DNA from 2 places in the Kytococcus sedentarius DSM 20547 genome. Region 1 is predicted to be linked to the other one. Evidence: riboswitches for the same ligand, from Rfam matches in the RefSeq annotation. Region 1 holds a riboswitch; the other holds the start of a gene.

What was found. Region 1 has a riboswitch for cyclic di-AMP ahead of KSED_RS07535 (C40 family peptidase). Riboswitches for the same ligand answer to the same signal wherever they lie in the genome.
Region 2: another riboswitch for cyclic di-AMP. It lies ahead of KSED_RS13365 (transglycosylase family protein); the one in region 1 lies ahead of KSED_RS07535 (C40 family peptidase).

What each region holds. Positions count from the first base shown of each region.
Region 1 covers NC_013169.1:1,574,913-1,585,233, reverse strand. Annotated here, with positions in the region: gene thrS (threonine--tRNA ligase) at 1-939, shown strand, start outside; gene KSED_RS07535 (C40 family peptidase) at 1,036-1,524, opposite strand; cyclic di-AMP (ydaO/yuaA leader) riboswitch at 1,525-1,686, opposite strand; gene KSED_RS07530 (HIT family protein) at 1,874-2,437, shown strand; gene KSED_RS07525 (GlsB/YeaQ/YmgE family stress response membrane protein) at 2,523-2,789, opposite strand; gene pgsA (phosphatidylinositol phosphate synthase) at 2,970-3,605, shown strand; gene KSED_RS07515 (glycosyltransferase family 4 protein) at 3,602-4,798, shown strand; gene KSED_RS13665 (hypothetical protein) at 4,795-5,430, shown strand; gene pdxS (pyridoxal 5'-phosphate synthase lyase subunit PdxS) at 5,488-6,384, shown strand; gene pdxT (pyridoxal 5'-phosphate synthase glutaminase subunit PdxT) at 6,381-7,019, shown strand; gene KSED_RS07495 (YebC/PmpR family DNA-binding transcriptional regulator) at 7,190-7,945, shown strand; gene ruvC (crossover junction endodeoxyribonuclease RuvC) at 7,950-8,576, shown strand; gene ruvA (Holliday junction branch migration protein RuvA) at 8,573-9,202, shown strand; gene ruvB (Holliday junction branch migration DNA helicase RuvB) at 9,199-10,272, shown strand.
Region 2 covers NC_013169.1:365,374-375,694, forward strand. Annotated here, with positions in the region: gene KSED_RS01830 (sugar ABC transporter substrate-binding protein) at 1-747, shown strand, start outside; gene KSED_RS01835 (ABC transporter permease subunit) at 857-2,434, shown strand; gene KSED_RS01840 (sugar ABC transporter permease) at 2,436-3,395, shown strand; gene KSED_RS01845 (LacI family DNA-binding transcriptional regulator) at 3,395-4,396, shown strand; gene otsB (trehalose-phosphatase) at 4,401-5,267, opposite strand; gene KSED_RS01855 (alpha,alpha-trehalose-phosphate synthase (UDP-forming)) at 5,264-6,754, opposite strand; gene KSED_RS13360 (serine/threonine-protein kinase) at 6,889-8,844, shown strand; cyclic di-AMP (ydaO/yuaA leader) riboswitch at 9,013-9,169, shown strand; gene KSED_RS13365 (transglycosylase family protein) at 9,176-10,102, shown strand.

The DNA.
Region 1 (10,321 bases):
AACTGCCCGATGCACAACCTGATCTACCGCTCCCAGCAGCGTTCCTACCGCGAGCTGCCGCTGCGATACTTCGAGTTCGGCACGGTGTACCGCAACGAGAAGTCCGGCGTGTTGCAGGGGCTCACCCGCGTCCGCATGATCACCCAGGACGACTCGCACTCCTACGTGACGCGCGAGCAGGCGCCCGGCGAGGTGAAGCACCTGCTGGACTTCGTGCTCTCGCTGCTGCGCGACTTCGGCATGGACGACTACTACCTGGAGCTCTCCACGCGCGCCGAGGAGGGTGACAAGAAGGACAAGTTCATCGGCACCGACGAGCAGTGGGCCGAGGCCACCGCGGTGCTGGAGCAGGTCGCGACCGAGACCGGGCTCGAGCTCGTGCCGGACCCGGGTGGCGCCGCCTACTACGGGCCCAAGATCTCGGTGCAGGCGCGGGACGCCATCGGGCGCACCTGGCAGATGTCGACCATCCAGTACGACTTCAACCAGCCCGAGCGCTTCGGCCTGGAGTACTCGGCGGCGGACGGCACGCGCCAGCAGCCGGTGATGATCCACTCGGCCAAGTTCGGGTCCATCGAGCGCTTCATCGGCGTCCTGGTGGAGCACTACGCCGGGCAGTTCCCGGTGTGGCTCGCCCCGGTGCAGGTGCTGGGCGTCCCGGTGGCCGAGGACTTCCAGCCCTACCTCGAGGACGTCCTGGCCCAGATGCGGGCCCAGGGGATCCGCACCGAGATCGACGCCAGCGACGACCGCTTCCCCAAGAAGATCCGCAACGCGAGCAAGTCGAAGGTGCCCTTCACCCTCATCGCCGGTGGCGAGGACCGCGATGCGGGCGCCGTCTCCTTCCGCTTCCGCGATGGTTCCCAGGAGAACGGGGTCCCGGTGGCCGACGCGATCGCCCGGATCCGCGAGGCGATCGACACCCGCGCCCAGGTCTGAGGAGCGCGGCGCCGGAGACACGACCGAGGGGCCGACACGTTCGCGTGTCGGCCCCTCGGGTCAGTCACTCGCTCCCGCGGGGGAGCGGACCGCTGCTCAGTAGAAGCGGCGGGTGGTGTAGCGCCAGGTCCAGATGCGGTCGCACACGACGCGACGGCCCGGACGCGGGGAGTGGAAGATGTAGTCGCGGCCGTTCCACGGCACGTAGAAGCCGACGTGCGAGGCGTGGTTGTAGTTGCCGATGAAGAGCATGTCGCCCAGCGTGGCGTAGCGCTTCGAGATGGCGCGGGCGCGGCGGTACTGCGTGGTGGCCGTGCGCGGCAGCGTGATGCCGTGGCGGGCGTGGGCCCACTGCACCAGGCCGGAGCAGTCGAAGGAGTAGGGGCCCTCGGCGCCGTACACGTAGGGGTAGCCCTCGCGGGTCCGCGCGGTGCGGTAGATGGAACGGCGGAAGGACTGCGTCATGGCGTTGGCGTCGGAGGCGCCACCCACGGTGAGGGCGGTGGCACCGGCCGCGGCGGCCGCACCGGTCAGCATCGTGCGACGGTTGACGACAGCAGGGATTTCAAAGGTCGTTGCAGACATGAGGGATCTCAGGATCGCTTGCGAAGCATGACCTGTCGGGTTCGGCTCCTGTGAAACCGGCCAGAGGGACATCTGGCTTCACCCCAAGACGACTGGAGGTCGTCGGGATTGGGTGCTCCGTTCCCACCATCGACTTTCGTCGGACACCAGCGACGACATGGTGGGACTCAGCGGGTCATCGCCACCCCCGCAAGGGAACGAGGGCGGGCTCAACGTAGGACAGATCGGCAGGGAGATCAACCCCAGGGTGGATGCCCAGCGAAAATCACAGTGACAGAATGGTTTTCGAAGGCGCTGAGGGCGCGGGGCGGCGGAAGGGCCGCGACCGGGGGATGACTAGGCTCCACCCATGAGCGAGCTCCCCGAGTCAGCGGCCGACCTCCCCGGCGTCCCCGACGGCTTCCAACGCCTGTGGGTGCCCCACCGGATGGCCTACCTCGAGGCGAACCCCTCGCGCGGGGGCGAGCCGGCGGGCTGTCCCTTCTGCGACAACCCCCGGCGCAGCGATGCCGACGGGCTGATCGTCGCGCGCGGTGAGCACTGCTTCGTGGCCATGAACCTCTTTCCGTACAACCCCGGCCACCTGCTGGTCTGCCCCTACGAGCACGTGCCGGAGTACCTGGACCTCGCGGGCGACGCGCTGGCCGAGTTCACGGCCCTGACCCGACAGGCCCTGCGCACCGTGCGGGCCGTCTCCGGGTGCCACGGCTTCAACCTGGGTATGAACCAGGGGGCGATCGCCGGCGCCGGGGTCGCCGAGCACCTGCACCAGCACGTGGTCCCGCGGTGGGCCGGGGACGCGAACTTCTTCCCCATCGTGGCCCGGACGAAGGCGGTGCCGCAGCTGCTGGAGGACACGCGTGCCGCACTCGCCGAGGCCTGGGGGGACCACGCCGAGGAGCCGGCGCCCTGAGCCACCTGGCCCCCACCGGACGGCGCAGGGCACACGAAAGGGCCCCGCCGGACGAGTCCGACGGGGCCCTTCGCTCCGGGGAGGGTCAGCGGCGACCGGTGACCTTGCCCACGATGAACAGCAGCAGGCAGGCGCCCACGATGGAGGCCAGGAAGCTCGGGATGCTGAACGGGTCGTCCATGAAGTTGCCGTCAGCGAAGAGCAGGTTCCACAGGAAGCCGAACAGCGCGGCGCCGATGACGCCGACGATGATGTTGGCCGGAATGCCCATGGAGGCATCCGTACCCATGATCTTGGAGGCGATCCAGCCGGCGATGCCGCCGACGACGACCCAAGCGATGATGGTCCACATAGCGGACTCCTTTCGTCAGTGCCCTCGAGTGGGGGTGCGCCGCAGGTGTGCGACAAGAGGGCGCTCGTGGTCAACCCTAGTCGCTGCGAACACCTTTGTCCCGCACATCCGCTCAGTGCCCGTCATGTCACATCCCGGCCCGTCCGGGAGCGTCTCCGCGGCGACTAGTCTGTGCCCGCCATGTTGAACCGTCATGCCCGTCCCGCGCTCGCGCGCGTCGTCGACCCCGCGGCGCGCACCCTGTTGCGCGCCGGTGTGGGGCCCGATGCGGTGACGGTCCTGGGCACGGTGGGCGTGGTGGCCTCGGCCCTGTGGTTCTTCCCGCGGGGGCAGTTCCTGGCCGGCACGCTCGTTGTCACGGTGTTCGTCCTGTCGGACCTCCTGGACGGTGCGATGGCCCGCCAGCAGCAGCGCACGAGCGCCTGGGGGGCCTTCCTGGACTCCACCTGTGACCGCGTCGGTGACGCGGCGGTGCTGCTCGGCATCGCCTGGTGGGCGCTGCGCTCCGCCGCGGAGGGAACCGAGGCGCCGCTGTCCGCGGACCACGCCACCCTCCTGGGGGTGCTCACCCTCAGCGGCCTGGTCGTCGGGTTCTTGGTGAGCTACGTCCGTGCCCGCGCCGAGGGCCTAGGGGTGCGGGCCGACATCGGGATCGCCGAGCGGGCCGAGCGCCTGCTGCTCGTCCTGGTCACGACCGGCCTGGTCGGGCTGGGGCTGCCGCACGCCGCGCTGACCGTGGCGATGGGGGTCCTCACCCTCCTGGGGGCCGTCACGGTGGCGCAGCGCGCGGCCGCCGTCCGCCGGGAGGTGGCGTGACGCGCCACATCGGCTTGGTGTGCCCCTTCCCGGTGGACGTCCCCGGGGGGGTCCAGGCGCACGTGCGAGACCTGGCGGGGGCCCTGCAGGCGGAGGGGCACCGGGTCAGCGTGCTGGCCCCGGTGACCGGCTCGGGCGCGGCCCTGCGCAGCGCCGCGCGTGCAGACGCCGACGCACCACTCGAACCGGTCGCAGCCGGGGCCTGGGGACTGGTCGACGGCGTGGGGCTCACGGTCGTGCCGGGCGCCCTGCGGGTGCCCTACGTCGGGTCGGCCTCGCACGTCACCTCCGGCCAGCTGCCGCGACGAGCGGTAGAGGCCTGGGTGCGGACCACGGCGCCGAGCTTGCTGCACCTCCACGAGCCGCTGGCCCCGAGCCTGTCCTTGACCGCTGCGGACGTCGTGGGTGACCGGTTGCCTCTGGTGGCCACCTTCCACAACTCGCTCACGCCCGGTCACGCCGTGCGGCAGGTGCTGCCCCTGGTCCGGGAGGTCCTCGCGCCGCTGGCTGCCTCGATCGCCGTCTCACCCGGGACCCGGGACTCGGTGCGCGAGTGCCTCGGGGTGGACCCGTGGGTGATCCCCACCGGTGTGCGGGTGCACCGCTTCACCGACCCCGCGCCCCGGGCACCGTGGGCCGAGGGCCCCGGGCGGCCCACCCTCGCCTTCATCGGGCGGTCCAGCGAGCACCGCAAGGGGTTGTCGCAGCTGCTGCAGGCGCTGCCCGGCATCGTCCGACGCACGCCCGGTGCCCGCGTGTTCGTCGCCGGGCCGGGCCAGGTCGAGGCGCGCAGCATGGTCGAGCGGGACTTCCCGGAGTTCCGCACCACCATCGTGTGGCTGGGCGAGCTCTCCGAGCAGGACAAGGCCTCCCTCATGCGCAGCGTCACCGTGATGGTCGCCCCGCAGGTGACGGGCGAGAACTTCGGCATCACGCTGGTGGAGGCCATGGCGGCCGGCGCCCCGGTGGTGGCCAGCGACCTGCCCGCGTACGTCTCCGTGCTGCAGGGCGCTGGCCGGCATTTCCGGGCCGGGGACGCCGCCGACCTCGCCCGCGTGCTCGAGGACGTCGTGCTCGACCCGCCCCTGCGGGAGAGGATGCGGCAGGCCGGCCGGGCGCGCGCCGCCCGCTTCGACTGGCAGGTGGTGGGACAGGAGGTCATGGGTGTCTACGACGAGGTGGAGGGACGATGAGGGCCGCTGACCTGAACCCCGTGGGGTGGGTGGAGGCGCTGGGTGTCGGGGCGCTCGCAGGCCTGCTCGTGCTCGCGGCCGGTGCGTTGTGGCTGTGGCGCTCCCGCGCCGCCGGCCGGGCGCGGGAGGCGCGTGCCCGCATCGAGGCCTCCCGGGCCGCCCTGGACGCTGCGCTCATGCGGCGAGCGCTCGCTGCCCGCGAGTTCGTCGGGCTGGGCTGCCTGGACCCGTCCAGCTCCGTGATTGTGCTGCGCACCATCGGAGACGTCCTGGACGCCTGTGACGGCGGGGCCGAGGGGGACCTGCTGGGCCCCGAGCGCCTGGAGGCCGAGGAGCACCTCACCGAGGCCCTGCGCCGGGCCTTCCACTCGCGGCACGGGGGCGCCGACGAGGACGGGTCGACCGGACCGCAGAGCCAGTCGGCCAAGCGGGCCCTGGCCCTGGCCTCCGAGCGCGTGCACGCCCTGCGCCTGCGGCACAACGAGGTGGTGCAGTCGACCCGGCCGCTGCTGTCCGGTCGTGCGGTGCGCCTGCTGGGGGTCGAGCGCGGCGCCCCGCGCCCGGAGCTGCTGCAGGTGGAGGACGACGTGCCTCACTTGCGGCCCGGCGGTGAGGGGCGCCCCGTAGACTGATCCGTGGCGCTCCCCGTCCCGGGAGCCGCCTCCCCGTACACCGAAAGGCACACCGACGTGACTGAGCAGAACCCGACCACCGGCACCGCCCGTGTGAAGCGCGGCATGGCCGAGATGCTCAAGGGTGGCGTGATCATGGATGTGGTCACCGCCGAGCAGGCCCGCATCGCCGAGGATGCCGGCGCCGTGGCGGTGATGGCTCTGGAGCGCGTCCCGGCCGACATCCGCACCCAGGGCGGTGTGGCGCGCATGAGCGACCCGGACCTCATCGACGGGATCATCGACGCCGTCTCCATCCCGGTCATGGCCAAGGCACGCATCGGTCACTTCGTCGAGGCGCAGGTGCTGCAGTCCCTGGGCGTCGACTATGTGGACGAGTCCGAGGTGCTGACCCCCGCCGACTACGCGAACCACATCGACAAGTTCGCCTTCGACGTGCCCTTCGTCTGCGGCGCCACCAACCTGGGCGAGGCGCTGCGCCGCATCACCGAGGGTGCCGCGATGATCCGTTCGAAGGGCGAGGCCGGCACCGGCGACGTCTCGAACGCGACCACCCACATGCGCACCATCCGCGCGGAGATCCGTCGCCTCACGACGATGGCCGAGGACGAGCTCTACGTGGCCGCCAAGGAGCTGCAGGCGCCCTACGAGCTCGTCAAGGAGGTGGCGCAGGCCGGCAAGCTGCCGGTCGTGCTGTTCACCGCCGGCGGCATCGCCACCCCCGCCGACGCCGCGATGATGATGCAGCTCGGCGCCGAGGGCGTGTTCGTGGGCTCGGGCATCTTCAAGTCGGGCAACCCGGCCGAGCGCGCCAAGGCGATCGTCCAGGCCACCACCTTCCACGACGACCCGGCCAAGATCGCCGAGGTCTCCCGCGGTCTGGGTGAGGCCATGGTCGGACTGAACGTCGAGGGCATCGCCGAGCCGCACCGGCTGGCCGAGCGCGGCTGGTGACGACTCCGCTCATCGGGGTCCTGGCCGTCCAGGGCGACGTGCGCGAGCACGTCGAGGCCCTCGAGGCCCGTGGCGCCTCCACCCTGCGGCTGCGCCGCCCCGAGGAGGTCGACCGCATCGACGGGCTGGTCGTCCCCGGGGGTGAGTCCACCGTCATGGACAAGCTCTGCCGGCTGTTCGGCCTGGTCGCGCCGCTGCGGGACCGCATCGCCGACGGCCTGCCGGTCTACGGCTCGTGCGCGGGCATGATCATGCTCGCCGACGGCGTGCTTGACGGGCACCGCGACCAGCAGACCCTCGGCGGCATCGACATGACGGTGCGGCGCAACGCCTTCGGGCGCCAGGTGGACTCCTTCGAGACCGACCTGTCGATGCCGGTGCTGGGGGAGGACGCCGACCCGGTGACGGCGGTGTTCATCCGTGCCCCGTGGGTGGAGCAGGTGGGGGACCGGGTGGAGGTCCTGGCCCGGGTGCCCCACCGGGCCGTGGCCGGTGACGCCGCGAAGGAGGCGGCGGCCGACCGCATCGTGGCCGTGCGGCAGGGGAACCTGCTCGCGACCTCCTTCCACCCCGAGGTGACCGGCGACCGTCGCGTGCACGAGCTGTTCGTCCAGATGGTGCGCTCTGCCGCCTGAGAGGTCGCCGGGCGGTCTGCCGCGGCTGGGTGTCGGCGCGGGTCGATAGGATGGCGCGCCGACCGGGCTCAGGAACCCTGCGTTCCCGTGCGCCCGGTCCGCGCGGCCGCTACGCGCTCGTCCGATCGCGGCCGTCCGCACCAGAACTCGTACCGATCTGAGGGAGCAACGTGGCCGGTCACTCCAAGTGGGCAACCACCAAGCACAAGAAGGCGGCGATCGACGCCAAGCGCGGCAAGTTGTTCGCCAAGCTCGTCAAGAACATCGAGGTCGCGGCACGCACCGGCGGGGCCGACCCCACGGGCAACCCGACGCTGTTCGACGCCATCCAGAAGGCGAAGAAGAACTCGGTGCCCAACGACAACATCGAGCGCGCGGTCAAGCGTGGCTCCGGGGCCGAGGCGGGCGGGGCCGAGTACCAGGCCCTGACCTACGAGGGCTACGCACCCGGCGGCGTGGGCCTCATCATCGAGTGTCTCAGCGACAACAAGAACCGCGCCGTGATGGAGGTGCGCACGGCCCTGACCCGCAACGGTGGGCAGATGGCCGACTCCGGGTCCGTGACCTTCAACTTCCACCGCAAGGGTGTCATCGCGGTTAGCGGCGGCGAGAAGTCCGAGGACGAGCTCATGGAGATCGTGCTCGAGGCCGGTGCCGAGGAGATGACGGACCTGGGCGAGGGCTTCGAGATCACCACCGAGCCCTCGGACATGGTGGACGTGCGCACCGCCCTGCAGCAGGCGGACGTGGACTACGACTCCGCGGACGTGAAGATGCTGCCGATCACCCCCATCGAGCTCGATGCGGACGGGGCACGCAAGCTGTTCCGGCTGATCGACGCGCTGGAGGACTGCGACGACGTGCAGGAGGTCTACGCCGCGGCCGACGTCCCGGACGCGGTGCTGGCGCAGCTGGACGAGGACTGATCGCGTGCGGGTCCTCGGCGTCGACCCCGGGCTGACGCGCTGCGGCCTGGGTGTCGTCGAGGGCCGCCGAGGCGGCAGCCTGCGGATGGTGGCCGTGGACGTGGCGCGGACGTCCGCCGACACCCTGCCCGAGCAGCGGCTGCTGTCGGTGAGCCGCCGCATCGAGGACTGGATCGAGACCTACGACCCCGATGCGGTGGCCGTCGAGCGGATCTTCGCCCGCTCGGACGTCAGCACGATCATGGGTACGGTGCAGGCGAGCGGCGTGGCCCTGGTGGCGGCTGCCCGGGCCGGCATCGAGGTGGGCCAGCACACCCCCAGTGAGGTGAAGGCCGCGGTCTGCGGCAACGGCCGGGCCGGCAAGGAGCAGGTGACCTCCATGGTGGTGCGGATCCTCTCCCTGTCCGCCGCGCCCCGCCCCGCGGACGCGGCGGACGCCCTCGCGCTGGCGATCGCCCAGATCTGGCGCGGCGGTGGCGAACGACAGCTGGCCGCTGCGGCAGGCACCGGCCGGGGGGAGCCCGACCGCATGACCGAGGCCCTCGCCGCCCAGGCAGCGGCGCGCGAGCGGGCCGCAGCACGGTGGCAGACGGCCCAGGACCAGGCACGACGGAGCAGGAGGACACGGTGATCGCCTCGTTGAGCGGAACCATCACCCACGTGGGGCTCGACCACCTCGTGGTCGAGGTCGGCGGCGTCGGCATGCGGGTACTGGTGCCCCCGCAGGTGGCCGCCGAGGTGCGTACCGGGCAGGAGGCCCGGCTCGAGACCTCGCTGGTGGTGCGCGAGGACTCGTTGACCCTGTTCGGGTTCCTGGACGCCGACACGCGCGAGGTGTTCGAGACCGTCCAGTCCGTCTCCGGGGTGGGGCCGCGCCTGGCCCTGGCGCTGGTCGCCGTGCTCAGTCCTGCCGAGTTGTCCCGGGCCGTGCACACCGAGGACCTCGCAGCGTTGACGAGCGTGCCCGGCATCGGCAAGAAGGGCGCCCAGCGGCTGGTGCTGGAGCTGGTGGGCAAGCTGCCCGCGGACCTCGGTGGCGGCGCCGCACCCACGACCACCGAGCAGTCGGCGGGCGGCGACCCGTCCGAGCCCGCGTGGGCCCCGCAGGTGCGCGACGCCCTGGAAGGGCTGGGGTGGAACACCGCTCAGGCCACGAAGGCCACGCGGACGGTCGTGGAGCAGCACGCCCAGGACACCGGGCCGCCACCCGAGCTGCCCGTCCTCCTGCGTGAGGCCCTGCGGGAGGCGGCCTCGTGAGCGACCCCTGGGACCGTTCGGGCACCGACGAGAGCTCGCCCCGCATCGTGGACCCGGCCGCCGGGCAGGACGACGCGGGCTTCGACGCGGCGCTGCGCCCCAAGCGGCTGGCGGACCTCGCCGGCCAGGACCGGGTGCGCGACCAGCTCCACCTCGTGCTGGAGGCGGCGCGGCGCCGGGGGGCGCCGGCCGACCACATCCTGCTCTCCGGCCCGCCGGGCCTGGGCAAGACCACCCTGGCCATGATCGTGGCGGGGGAGATGGCCGCCCCCATCCGGATCACCTCCGGCCCGGCGATCCAACACGCGGGGGACCTGGCCGCGATCCTGTCCTCGCTGGCCGAGGGGGAGGTGCTCTTCCTCGACGAGATCCACCGCATGTCGCGGGCCGCCGAGGAGATGCTCTACCTCGCCATGGAGGACTTCCGGGTCGACGTCATCGTCGGCAAGGGCCCCGGGGCCACCGCCATCCCACTGGAGCTGCCGCCCTTCACCGTCGTGGGGGCGACCACCCGCTCCGGCCTGCTCCCGGCGCCGCTGCGCGACCGCTTCGGCTTCACCGGGCACCTCGACTACTACACGGCCGAGGACCTGGCCACGATCCTCGCGGGGAACGCGGTGAAGCTGGGCATCGAGAGCGAGCCTGAGGGCATCTCCGAGATCGCGGGACGCTCCCGGGGTACGCCCCGCATCGCCAACCGCCTGCTGCGGCGCGTGCGGGACTGGGCGCAGGTGCACGGCCAGCACGTGGTCTCCGCCGAGGCCGCCCGCGAGGCCCTCGCGCTGTTCGATGTCGACCTGCTGGGGCTCGACCGGCTCGACCGGGCCGTGCTCGAGGCCCTGTGCCACCGCTTCGACGGGGGGCCGGTGGGCCTGACGACACTGGCGGTGGCCGTGGGGGAGGAGGCCGACACCGTGGAGACCGTGGCCGAGCCCTACCTCGTGCGCGAGGGATTCATCGTCCGGACCCCACGCGGCCGGGCGGCGACGACCGCCGCGTGGGAGCACCTCGGGACCCGACCCCCGACCGGCCCAGCGGGTCGTTTCGGTCACCAACCACCCCTCGCCTAGACTCACGTCCCGCTGTGCCCCGTGCGGACAGCCCCGAACACCACGAACC
Region 2 (10,321 bases), 1.2 Mb from region 1:
GAGGAGCTGGTCAAGACCGGCCAGTCCCTGGTCAAGGAGGGCAAGACCAAGAACGTCATGTCGCTGCAGGTCGGCAAGCAGGGCGACGCCTACCACGCCTACCCCTTCCTGGCGGCCTACGGCGGCTCGCTGTTCGCGAAGCAGGACGGCGGCGGCTACAGCACCGAGCTCACCGTGGGCTCCGAGGAGATGGTCAAGGGCGCCCAGAAGTGGGCCTGGCTGGCCGAGCAGAAGGCGCTGAACACCAACATCGACTCCTCGAACGCGCTGTCGCTGTTCGCGGAGGGTGACGCCCCCTACGTCATCTCCGGGCCGTGGGCGCTGGAGCAGGCCGAGGAGGCCGGCATCTCCTACGAGGTGACCGCCATCCCGCCCTTCGAGGACGGTGGCCAGCCCATCTCCCTGCTGGGCGTCCAGATGTTCTACGTCTCCGCCAAGGCGGAGAACGGCGTGCTGGCCCAGGAGTTCGTGAGCAACTTCGCGGCCACCGACGAGGTGCAGCTGGCCATGTTCGAGGCCGGCCAGCGTCCCCCGGCCCTGAACTCGGCCTACGAGAAGGCCGCCGAGTCCGACGAGACGGTGGCGGCGTGGAAGGCCGCGGCCGAGGGCGGCGACCCGATGCCGAACATCCCCGCCATGAACGCCGTCTGGGCCCCGCTGGGCCAGGCCACCGCCGACATCGTGGGTGGCAAGCCCGCCGCCGAGCGCATGAAGGCCGCAGCCGAGGAGATCAAGAAGGCCCTCTGAGGCCGAGCGATCACGCGGGTGATCCCACCCCTGTGACCGATGCCGGCGCCCTCCACCCGGAGGGCGCCGGGCGGCCGAGCGGCCGCACCGTGACGAGCTGGAGTGGTGCATGAGCGCGAACGTGGGCCTCGGGGCCCCCGCCGGTGGGCGAACCGGCAACCCGGGCGGGACCGTCCTGAAGTGGCTGCTGATCCTGGCCGTGCTGGCCCTGGGCGCCTTTGCCGTCCAGCGGTCCCTCGAGGCCGGGGCCTGGATCGGGGTCGTGCTGGCGGCCTTCCTGGCCATGATGACGCTGGTCGTCTACGCCACCCGGCGCTTCGTGCCCATGAAGTACCTGTGGCCGGGGTTGGTGCTGCTGCTGGCGCTGCAGGTGTGGCCCTTGGTCTACACGGTGGCGTTGTCGTTCACGAACACCGGCGCCGGCCACCAGCTGACCAAGGACGAGACCGTCGAGATCATCCAGGCCAGCTCGGTGCAGCAGGTCGAGGGCTCGGAGCGGTACGCGCTGTCCGTGGCGGTCCCGGAGGGAGCCGACCCCACCACCGGCGACCTGGTGTACCTGCTGACGGACAACGAGGGCGCCCACTTCGCCGGGTCCCTGGACGGGCTGGAGGAGATCGGCGACGGCGTCGAGACCACCTCCGCAGGAAAAATCACCGCCGCGGAGGGCTACCAGCTGCTGGACTCCAAGCAGGTCAACGAGCGCTCCAAGGAACTCAACGAGTTCGCGGTGCCGGTGGACGACGGTGGCATCAAGGCCCTCGGTCTGAGCCAGGCCTTCGTGGGCGAGGCCCAGATCACCTACGACGAGTCGGCCGACACCCTCACCGACCAGCGCACGGGCACGGTGTACGTGCCCAGTGAGGACGCGCGCTGGGTACCTCAGGACGGGGACGGCAACCCGCTGCCCCAGGGCTGGAAGCAGAACGTCGGCTTCGACAACTACCTCAAGGTCCTGCAGGACGACACCCTCCGCGGCGGCTTCCTGTCCATCTTCGCGTGGAACCTGGGCTTCGCGGCCCTCAGCGTGGTGACCACTTTCGTCCTGGGCATGCTGCTGGCGCTGTTGTTCAACGACGAGCGCCTGAAGGGCAAGGCGGTCTACCGCTCGCTGTTGATCCTGCCCTACGCCATCCCGGTCTACGTCTCGGCGCTCGTGTGGTCCTCGATGTTCAACCAGGACTTCGGCCTCATCAACGACCTGTCGGGTTTGGACGTCGACTGGCTGGGCAACCCGTGGGCGGCCCGGGCGGCGATCCTCATCACCAACCTGTGGCTCGGTTTCCCGTACATGTTCATCATCTGCACCGGCGCCCTGCAGGCCATCCCCGCGGACGTCAAGGAGGCTGCCGCCATGGACGGCGCCGGCTGGTGGCGCACGGTGCGCTCGGTGATCATGCCGCTGCTGCTGGTGGCCGTGGGCCCGCTGCTGATCGCCTCGTTCGCGTTCAACTTCAACAATTTCGGACTCATCTACCTGCTCACCGAGGGCGGACCGTTCGTCCAGGGCAACACCGACATCGGGTCCACCGACCTGCTGATCACCTACGCCTACCGCCTGGCCTTTGAGGGCGCCACGCCGAACTTCGGCCTGGCCTCCGCGGTGGCGGTCTACATCTTCTTCATCGTCGCGGCCTTCGGTGCGATCGGCTTCTCGCGCACCAAGGCCCTCGAGGAGGTCAACTGACATGAGCACTGCCATCAACCCATCCGATGCGGTGGGGCCCCAGGACGGTGCCCCCGTCGCCGGGGTGACCGATGAGGAGTCCTCGCCCCCGCCGGCCAGCAGGACCCGCATGGTCGGCCAGCGCCGGGGGACCGGTACCTGGTGGAGGCACCTGCTGGTGTGGGTCGCTATCGCCTGGTCGCTGTTCCCCATCGTGTTCATCCTGTCGGCCGCGCTGAACCCGGCCGGAACGCTGGCCACCTCGAGCCTCATCCCCAGCGGGTTCTCTCTCGAGAACTGGCGGGAGCTGTTCGAGACCCGCCCGTACTGGACCTGGTACCGCAACGCGCTGGTCATCTCGCTGGTCGCCACCGCCGGGGCCGTGTTCATCGGTGCCTGTGCGGCGTACGCCTTCTCCCGTCTGCGCTTCACCGGTCGCCGGCCGGGCCTGTTCGCCCTGCTGCTGGTGCAGATGTTCCCCGCCTTGCTGACCTTCGTGGCGCTGTACTTCACGATGGTGCGCGTGGGGGAGATCATCCCGGCCATTGGCCTGAACACCTCCCTCGGCCTGATCCTCGTGTACCTCGGTGGCGCGATGGGGGCGAACATCTGGTTGCTGAAGGGCTACTTCGACACCGTGCCCCGTGAGCTGGACGAGGCCGCGACCATCGACGGCGCCTCCCACGCCCGCATCTTCTTCACCATGACGCTGCGTCTGGTGGCCCCCATCCTGGTCACGGTCGCGATGCTCGCGTTCGTGCAGTTCTGGGGCGAGTTCATGCTCGCGAGCATCTTCCTCAAGGACGCCGATGCGCAGACCCTGGGCGTCGGCCTGTGGCAGATGCAGCAGGGCAACGAGAAGAACGCCCAGTTCGGCGAGTTCGCGGCCGGCGCGCTGCTGGCGTCCATCCCGGTCGTCGTGCTGTACCTGGTCTTCCAGCGCCAGCTCGTCAGCGGTCTCACCTCCGGCTCGGTGAAGTGATGTTGCGGCCGACGCGCCTGCAGGACCTTGCCGCGCGCGCCGGTGTCTCCCAGGCGACCGTCAGCCGGGTGCTCAACGGGCACAGCGTCCGCCCCGCCTCCTCCGATGCGGTGGTGCGCGCCCTGGACGCGCTGGGCCTGGACCGCCCGGCGCACCTGCAGCCGCGGCGCGGCGGCCTGGTGGGGCTGATCACCCCGGAGCTGTCCAACCCGATCTTCCCCGCGCTGGCCCAGGCCATCGAGACCCGGCTGGCGCCCAGCGGGTACACGGCGGTGCTGTGCACCCAGGCCGTCGGGGGCGTGAGCGAGGAGGACTACGTCGAGCTGCTGCTCCAGCGCGACGTCGCGGCGCTGGTGGTGGCCTCCGGGACGCACGCCGACACGCGCAACAGCACCGAGCGCTACCAGCGCCTCATCGACCGCGGGCTGCCGCTGGTGCTCATCAACGGCACGCGCGATGAGGTGGCCGACCACTGCCTGGCCTGCGACGACGCCCTCGGCGTGGAGATGGCCCTGGAGCACCTGGTGAGCCTGGGGCACCGCCGGATCGGCCTGGCGGTGGGGCCGCGCCACTTCGTGCCGGTGCGCCGCAAGGTCCGCGCACTGCGTGCCGTCGGGGAGCGGCTGGGGGTGCAGGTGGACGTGGAGCACACCTTCTACACCGTCGAGGGCGGCGCGGCGGCCGGCACGGCCCTGCTGGACCGGGGCGCCACCGCGGTCGTGGCGGCCAGCGACCTGATGGCTCTGGGGGCCATCCGCGAGGCCGTGGCCCGCGGGGTCCAGGTCCCGGGGGAGCTGTCGGTGGTCGGGTTCGACGACTCCATCCTGATGCAGTTCACGAACCCCCCGCTGACCACCGTGCGCCAGCCGGTGGAGGCCCTCGCGCGGGCCACGGTCGACCGGCTGCAGTGGCAGCTCCAGGGGCAGGAGCCCCCGCGCCACGGCGAGGTGCTCTTCGCCCCCGAGCTGGTGGTGCGCGGGACCACGGCCGCCGTCGGCTGAGGGATCAGCCTGCTGCGGCGGCCTCCCGGGCGTCGGCGAGCTCGGTCAGCAACCGGGCGACGTCGTCGATGCCGTCCACGCGGGAGCTCGCACAGGTGGGCTCCGGCCCCACCTTGACCAGCACCGCGCCGGCCTCGTCGGCGAACGCCCGGAACACCGTCTCGTCGGTGACGTCGTCGCCGGCGAACCACAGGGTGTACCCGGGAGTGCGCTCGCGGTGGCTGCGCCGGTTCCAGCGGTCCTGCCCCAGGCGGTGCACGAGCTCCGCGAGAGCCTCGCCCTTGGTGGTGCGCAGCACGCTCAGCTCGAGCACGTCCTTGCCCAGCAGGGGTTCCACGCCGCAGCGGCGGCCCAGCCGTCGCACGGCACCGCGTGCCGCGAGGGCCACCTCCGGGGTCGCTCGCCGGGTGTGCACCACCACGCCGGCGGCCTTCACCTCCAGCGTGGTCCCGGGGTGCTCGGCCACCAGTCCGCGGGCGCCGGCGATCAGCATGTCCCGCTGGGCCACCTCGTCCTCGTCCAGGCCGGTGGGGGCGTCCTGGCCCACCCGCCACTGCTCGCCGCCGTGGGACCCGAGCAGGGAGACACCGTCCTGCGGGCCCAGCCCGCTGAGCTGGTGAAGGGTGGTGACGTCACGGCCGCTCACCAGGACCACCTGGGTGGTCGGCAGGGCGGCCAGCCGACGCAGGGCGGCGATGGAGTCGGGGTGGGGGACGACGGCCATCGGGTCGTCCTGGAAGGGGGCCAGGGTGCCGTCGAAGTCGGTCGCGACCACCAGCCACGGGGTCCGCGCCAGGTGCGCCTGGTCCGGGGGCGGGAGCGGCGCCCCGGCGCTCGCGGCCGGTTCGGGGGTGCGGGTGGTGTCCGTCATCGGCCCTCCTGGGTGTCCTCGGCGTCGGTGATGACCGCCGGCTCGTGCTCGTCCCGCGGCGGCTCGGCGGGGGCGTGCTCGAGGGCCAGCAGGAAGGTGCGGCTCCAGGTGTGGACGTCGGAGTCCAGCACCACCTGCCGGAGGGACTCCATGCGCCGCCGCTTCTCGGCCTCGTCGTCGGTCATCGCCCGCAGGATGGTCTGCTTCAGTCCCTCGATGTCGTGGGGATTGCACAGGTAGGCGTCGTGGAGCTCCTCCGCCGCGCCGGTGAACTCGCTGAGCACCAGTGCGCCACCGCCGTCCACCTGGCAGGCCACGTACTCCTTGGCCACCAAATTCATGCCGTCGCGAAGGGGGGTGACCAGCATGACGTCCGCGGCCAGGAAGAGGGCCGCCATGTCCTGCCGGGGGTGGGAGCGGTGGATGTAGTGGATCGCCGTGGCCCCGATGGGGGAGTGGTCGCCGTTGAGGTGGCCCACCGTCCCCTCCACCTGCTCGCGGAGGTTGCGGTAGGCCTCCACGCGCTCGCGGCTGGGGGTGGCGATCTGGACGAAGGTGGTCTGCGGCGGGGCGACCTTCCCCTCATCGAGCAGCTCGCCGTAGGCCTTGAGGCGGTGGCGAATGCCCTTGGTGTAGTCGAGGCGGTCGATGCCTAGGATGAGACACTCGGGGTCACCAAGGGAGTGACGCAGCTCGACGGCGCGTTCCTGCACGGAGGTCGTGCGGGCCATCTCGTCCAGCTGTCGCGAGTCCACGCTGATCGGCACCGCGGCGGCGCGGACCCGGCGACCGTCGTCGGCCGTCAGGGTGAGGACCTCGCCCTCCTGGGTCACGCCGGTCAGGCGGGCCGCGGACCGGCGGAAGTTGCCGGCGTCGTCGTCCCGCTGGAAGCCGAGGAAGTCGGCCCCCATCAGGCCGCGGAGGATCTCCCGGCGCCACGGGAGCTGGGCGAAGAGCTCCATCGGGGGGAAGGGGATGTGGTTGAACCACCCGATCCGCAGGTCGGGGCGCAGGTCGCGCAGCATCTGCGGGACCAGCTGCAGCTGGTAGTCCTGCACCCACACCGTCGCGCCCTCGGCGGCCACCTCGGCGGCAGCCCGGGCGAAGCGCTCGTTGACGCGGCGGTAGCTGGCCCACCACTCACGGTGGAAGCCCGCCGAGACGATCACGTCGTGGTAGATGGGCCAGATGGTGTCGTTGCAGAAGCCCTCGTAGTAGTCCCGGACCTCCTCGGCGGTCAGCGGCACCGGGTGCAGGTGGATGTCGTCGTCGTCGAAGGGGTCGGGGGCCTCGCCGGCCTCCCCGGCCCACCCCACCCACGCGCCGTCGGTGACGCGCATGACGGCCTCCATCGCGGTGACCAGGCCGCCGGGGGAGGTGCGCCACTGCGTGGTGCCGTCGCTGTCCACCACGCGGTCCACCGGCAGTCGGTTCGCCACCACCACGAAGTCGAAGGTGTCGGAGCTGCTGGGCTGGGTCACGGTCATCCTCCCGGTGGGGCGCAGGGGCCCCTCACGGCCACCTCACCACACGCCGGTGGGGCTCGCAAACGACGGGTGGCCTCCTTGATCCGTCGCGGGTCGCAGGCCCCCGCGGGCACTGTCCCCCTACCCTCGAGGGCATGGAGATGACGCAGGTGGGGCCGTACCGGCTGGAGGAACGGCTCGGGCACGGCGGCATGGGCACCGTGCACCGTGCCACGGACCGGTTTGGCCGGGCCGTGGCCGTGAAGGTGCTGCACCCGCACATCGCCTTCGACGTGTCATCGCGCACCCGCCTGGAGCGGGAGGTCTCCACCCTCGCCCGGGTCCGGCACCCCCGCGTCGCGAGCTTCCTGGACGCGGACGTGGACGGGCAGTTCCCGTACATCGTCACCGAGTTCGTGCCCGGCATGCCCCTGGACGAGCGCGTCGCCGTGGACGGCCCGCTGGACGGTGAGGCGCTCCACCGGTTCGTCGCCGGTGTGCACGAGGCGCTGCGCGCCATCCACGCGGTCGGGGTGGTGCACCGCGACCTGAAGCCCGGCAACGTGATGGTCGACCGCTCGGGTGACCCCGTCATCATCGACTTCGGCATCGCCCACATCGGGGAGGAGAGCCGGCTCACCGCCACCGGGCTGGTCATGGGCACGCCCGGCTACCTGGCCCCGGAGCTCATCGAGGGCGGGCAGCCCACCGTCTCCACGGACTGGTGGGGCCTCGGCGCGGTCCTGGCCTTCGCGGCCACTGGGCGGAACCCCTACGGAGGGGGGCCGAACGAGGCGATCCTGGCCCGCATCCGCCGCGGTGAGCACGACCTGCGCTCCATGGACCCGCAGTGGCGTCCGCTGGCCGAGGCCTGCCTCGCGGTCGACCCGGGGGACCGGCCGACGGTCGCCGAGGTGCGTGAGGTGATCGCCCGGGGCGGGGGGTCGCTTCCGGAGCGTCAGGCCACCCAGCCGCTGGGAGTGCAGGGCCCGATGGGGGAGGCCACCGTGCCCGTCGCGGGCACCGCGACGGGCGCCACCCAGCCCGTGGGTCGTGCGACCTCCCGCCTGCCGGGCGAGGGCGGCGGGCCCGACCCGGACGCGACGCAGCCGGTGGACCGCGCGGCCACCCGTCCCCTCCCGCGGGCGGCGGCCTCCCGGGGTGCGCAGCCCGTGCCGCCGCCCGCGACGGAGGGCTTCCTGCAGCCGCCCGCCCAGCACCGTGACCAGCCCGCCGGACGGTTGCGGGAGCCCGAGGCCCCCACCTGGGGTGCCCCGGGGGCGGCCGGTCCCCCGGTGGCGGGTCAGCAGCCCGGGCCGTCGGCTGCGGGGTACCAGGGCGGCCCGCCGTCCGCCGGGTACCAGCCGGGCCCGCCGTCCGCCGGCTACCGGCCGGAGGGGCCCCCCGCAGGGTGGGGGCCGGCAGCCGGCGAGCCGCAGCCGGTGCCGCCGCGCCACCAGGACTCCGGGGCGGTCCGCATGCCCCGCCGTTCCCAGCTGCACCCCTACGACCCCCGGACCCGGCTGCCCCGGCACAGCTGGGTGGTCCTCATGGGATCGGTGCTGGCGGTCACAGCCACGATGCTCTGGCCCGTCGCGACCGGGGTCGTGGTCGTGGCGTGGATCCTGGTCGCCCGGTGGGCCGACCACGTGGCGATGGCCCACCTCAAGCGGCTGTTCGCACGCGGGCGCCGCACCGGGGACACCTGGCGGATCGTCACCGGGGCGCCCTGGCACCTGGTGACGGCCATGGTGCGCGGCACCGCATCGCTGATCGCCCCGGCGTTGCTGGGCGGTGCGACGGTGGTCGCGGTGAACTTCGCGCTGGGCTACGACCCGCTGCGGTCGTTCACCGCCTCCGGCGCCGGAACGGCCACCGGGCTGGACAACGCACTGGCCTGGGGCGCCGGCGCGTTCGTGACGGTGGTCTGCCTGTGGTGGGGCATCGACAGTGCGTCCCTGCGGCGGGGTACGCGCCTCACCCTGGGAGGTGCCCTGCGGACCACGGCGGCGGAGGTCGTGGTGGCCCTCGTCCTGGGGGCGACGGCCATCGCCTGCGTGCTGTGGGGGCTCTCACAGGGGTGGCCCACAACCCTTGCGCCGTGGCGGTGAACGGCCTCCGCGAGGGGGGCCTGTCCACAAGCAGGACTTGACCTCACCACTCATCTCGCTATCGTTGCGCCCTGTGTCTGGCCCAAGGCCGACACGCTGCACAGCAGAAACACCCATTCAGAACAGCATTCGCGCACCTGCCGCCCAATCCCGCCACGGGTGCGCTTGACCGGGACCGTCCCGGGACCATGGCGGGTGTGGGGGACCCACAGCAGTACGCGGAGGATCCCTTCGCTCGGGGTGAAGCCCTGCGCAACGCGCGAGGCCGGGACACCTGACGTTCCGAACCCGACAGCTCACTCCACCGGCGGTGCAGTCAGGAAGGATCCCGATGTCCCGTTCTCCCCTCAAGACCCCTCGTACCCTCGGCGCCGCTGGCGTCTCCGGCGCCTTCATCGTCGCCGGCTTCGCCGCCGCCTCCCCGGCCAACGCCTCGTCCTACGACGCCTCCGTGTGGGACCGCGTCGCCCAGTGTGAGTCCAACGGTAACTGGTCGATCAACACCGGCAACGGCTACTACGGTGGCGTGCAGTTCTCCAACACTTCCTGGCAGGGCGTGGGCGGCCTCGAGTTCGCCCCCCGTGCCGACCTCGCGACCAAGGCCGAGCAGATCGCTGCCGCGCAGCGCCTGCTGGCCATCCAGGGCCCCGGCGCCTGGCCGCTGTGCTCCGTCAAGGCCGGTCTGACCTCGGCCAACGGTGGTGCTGACCGCAACGCGATGCCGGGCGACTCCGCCCCGGCCCCGAAGCCCGAGCCGAAGCCGGAGCCCAAGCCCGAGCCGAAGCCCGAGCCCAAGCCCGAGCCGAAGCCGGAGCCGAAGCCGGAGCCCAAGCCCGAGCCGAAGCCGGAGCCCAAGCCCGAGCCGGCACCCAAGGCTGAGCCGGCCCCCGAGGCCACCACCTGGACGATCGAGCGCGGCGTCAACCTGCGTCCGGCCGCCGGGATGGACAACACCCCGAAGGACGTCCTGACCGCCGGCACCACCGTTGAGGGCGTCAAGCTCGACAGCGGCTGGGTGAAGACCGACGAGGGCTACTTCTGGCACACGTTCGGCACCACCGGTGACCTCGAGGTCGTCGAGTCCGGCACCTACACCATCCACCACGGTGTGAACGTGCGTCCGGCCGTCGGCATGGACAACAGCCCGCTGGGCATGTACCTCAAGGGTTCCACCGTCGAGGGCGAGAAGCTGGCCAACGGCTGGGTCAAGACCGACCGCGGCTACTTCTGGCACACCTTCGGTACCTTCAACGGCTGAGACAGCCCTCCCACCCGGCCCCCGGCCGAGTGATCACCGCGCCCCCGCACCCTCCAGGTGCGGGGGCGCGGTGCGTGTACGGGCTCTCCTACTCCGTATCCAGCGGTTCCTCGCGCAGCACTTGACGGCTGGCCCCCCGTCGCTACCCTTGGAGCCGCATCCCCCTCCAGTTGGATGTGCAGTGCCTGTTCCACCTCCATCACACATACCCCTCATGCG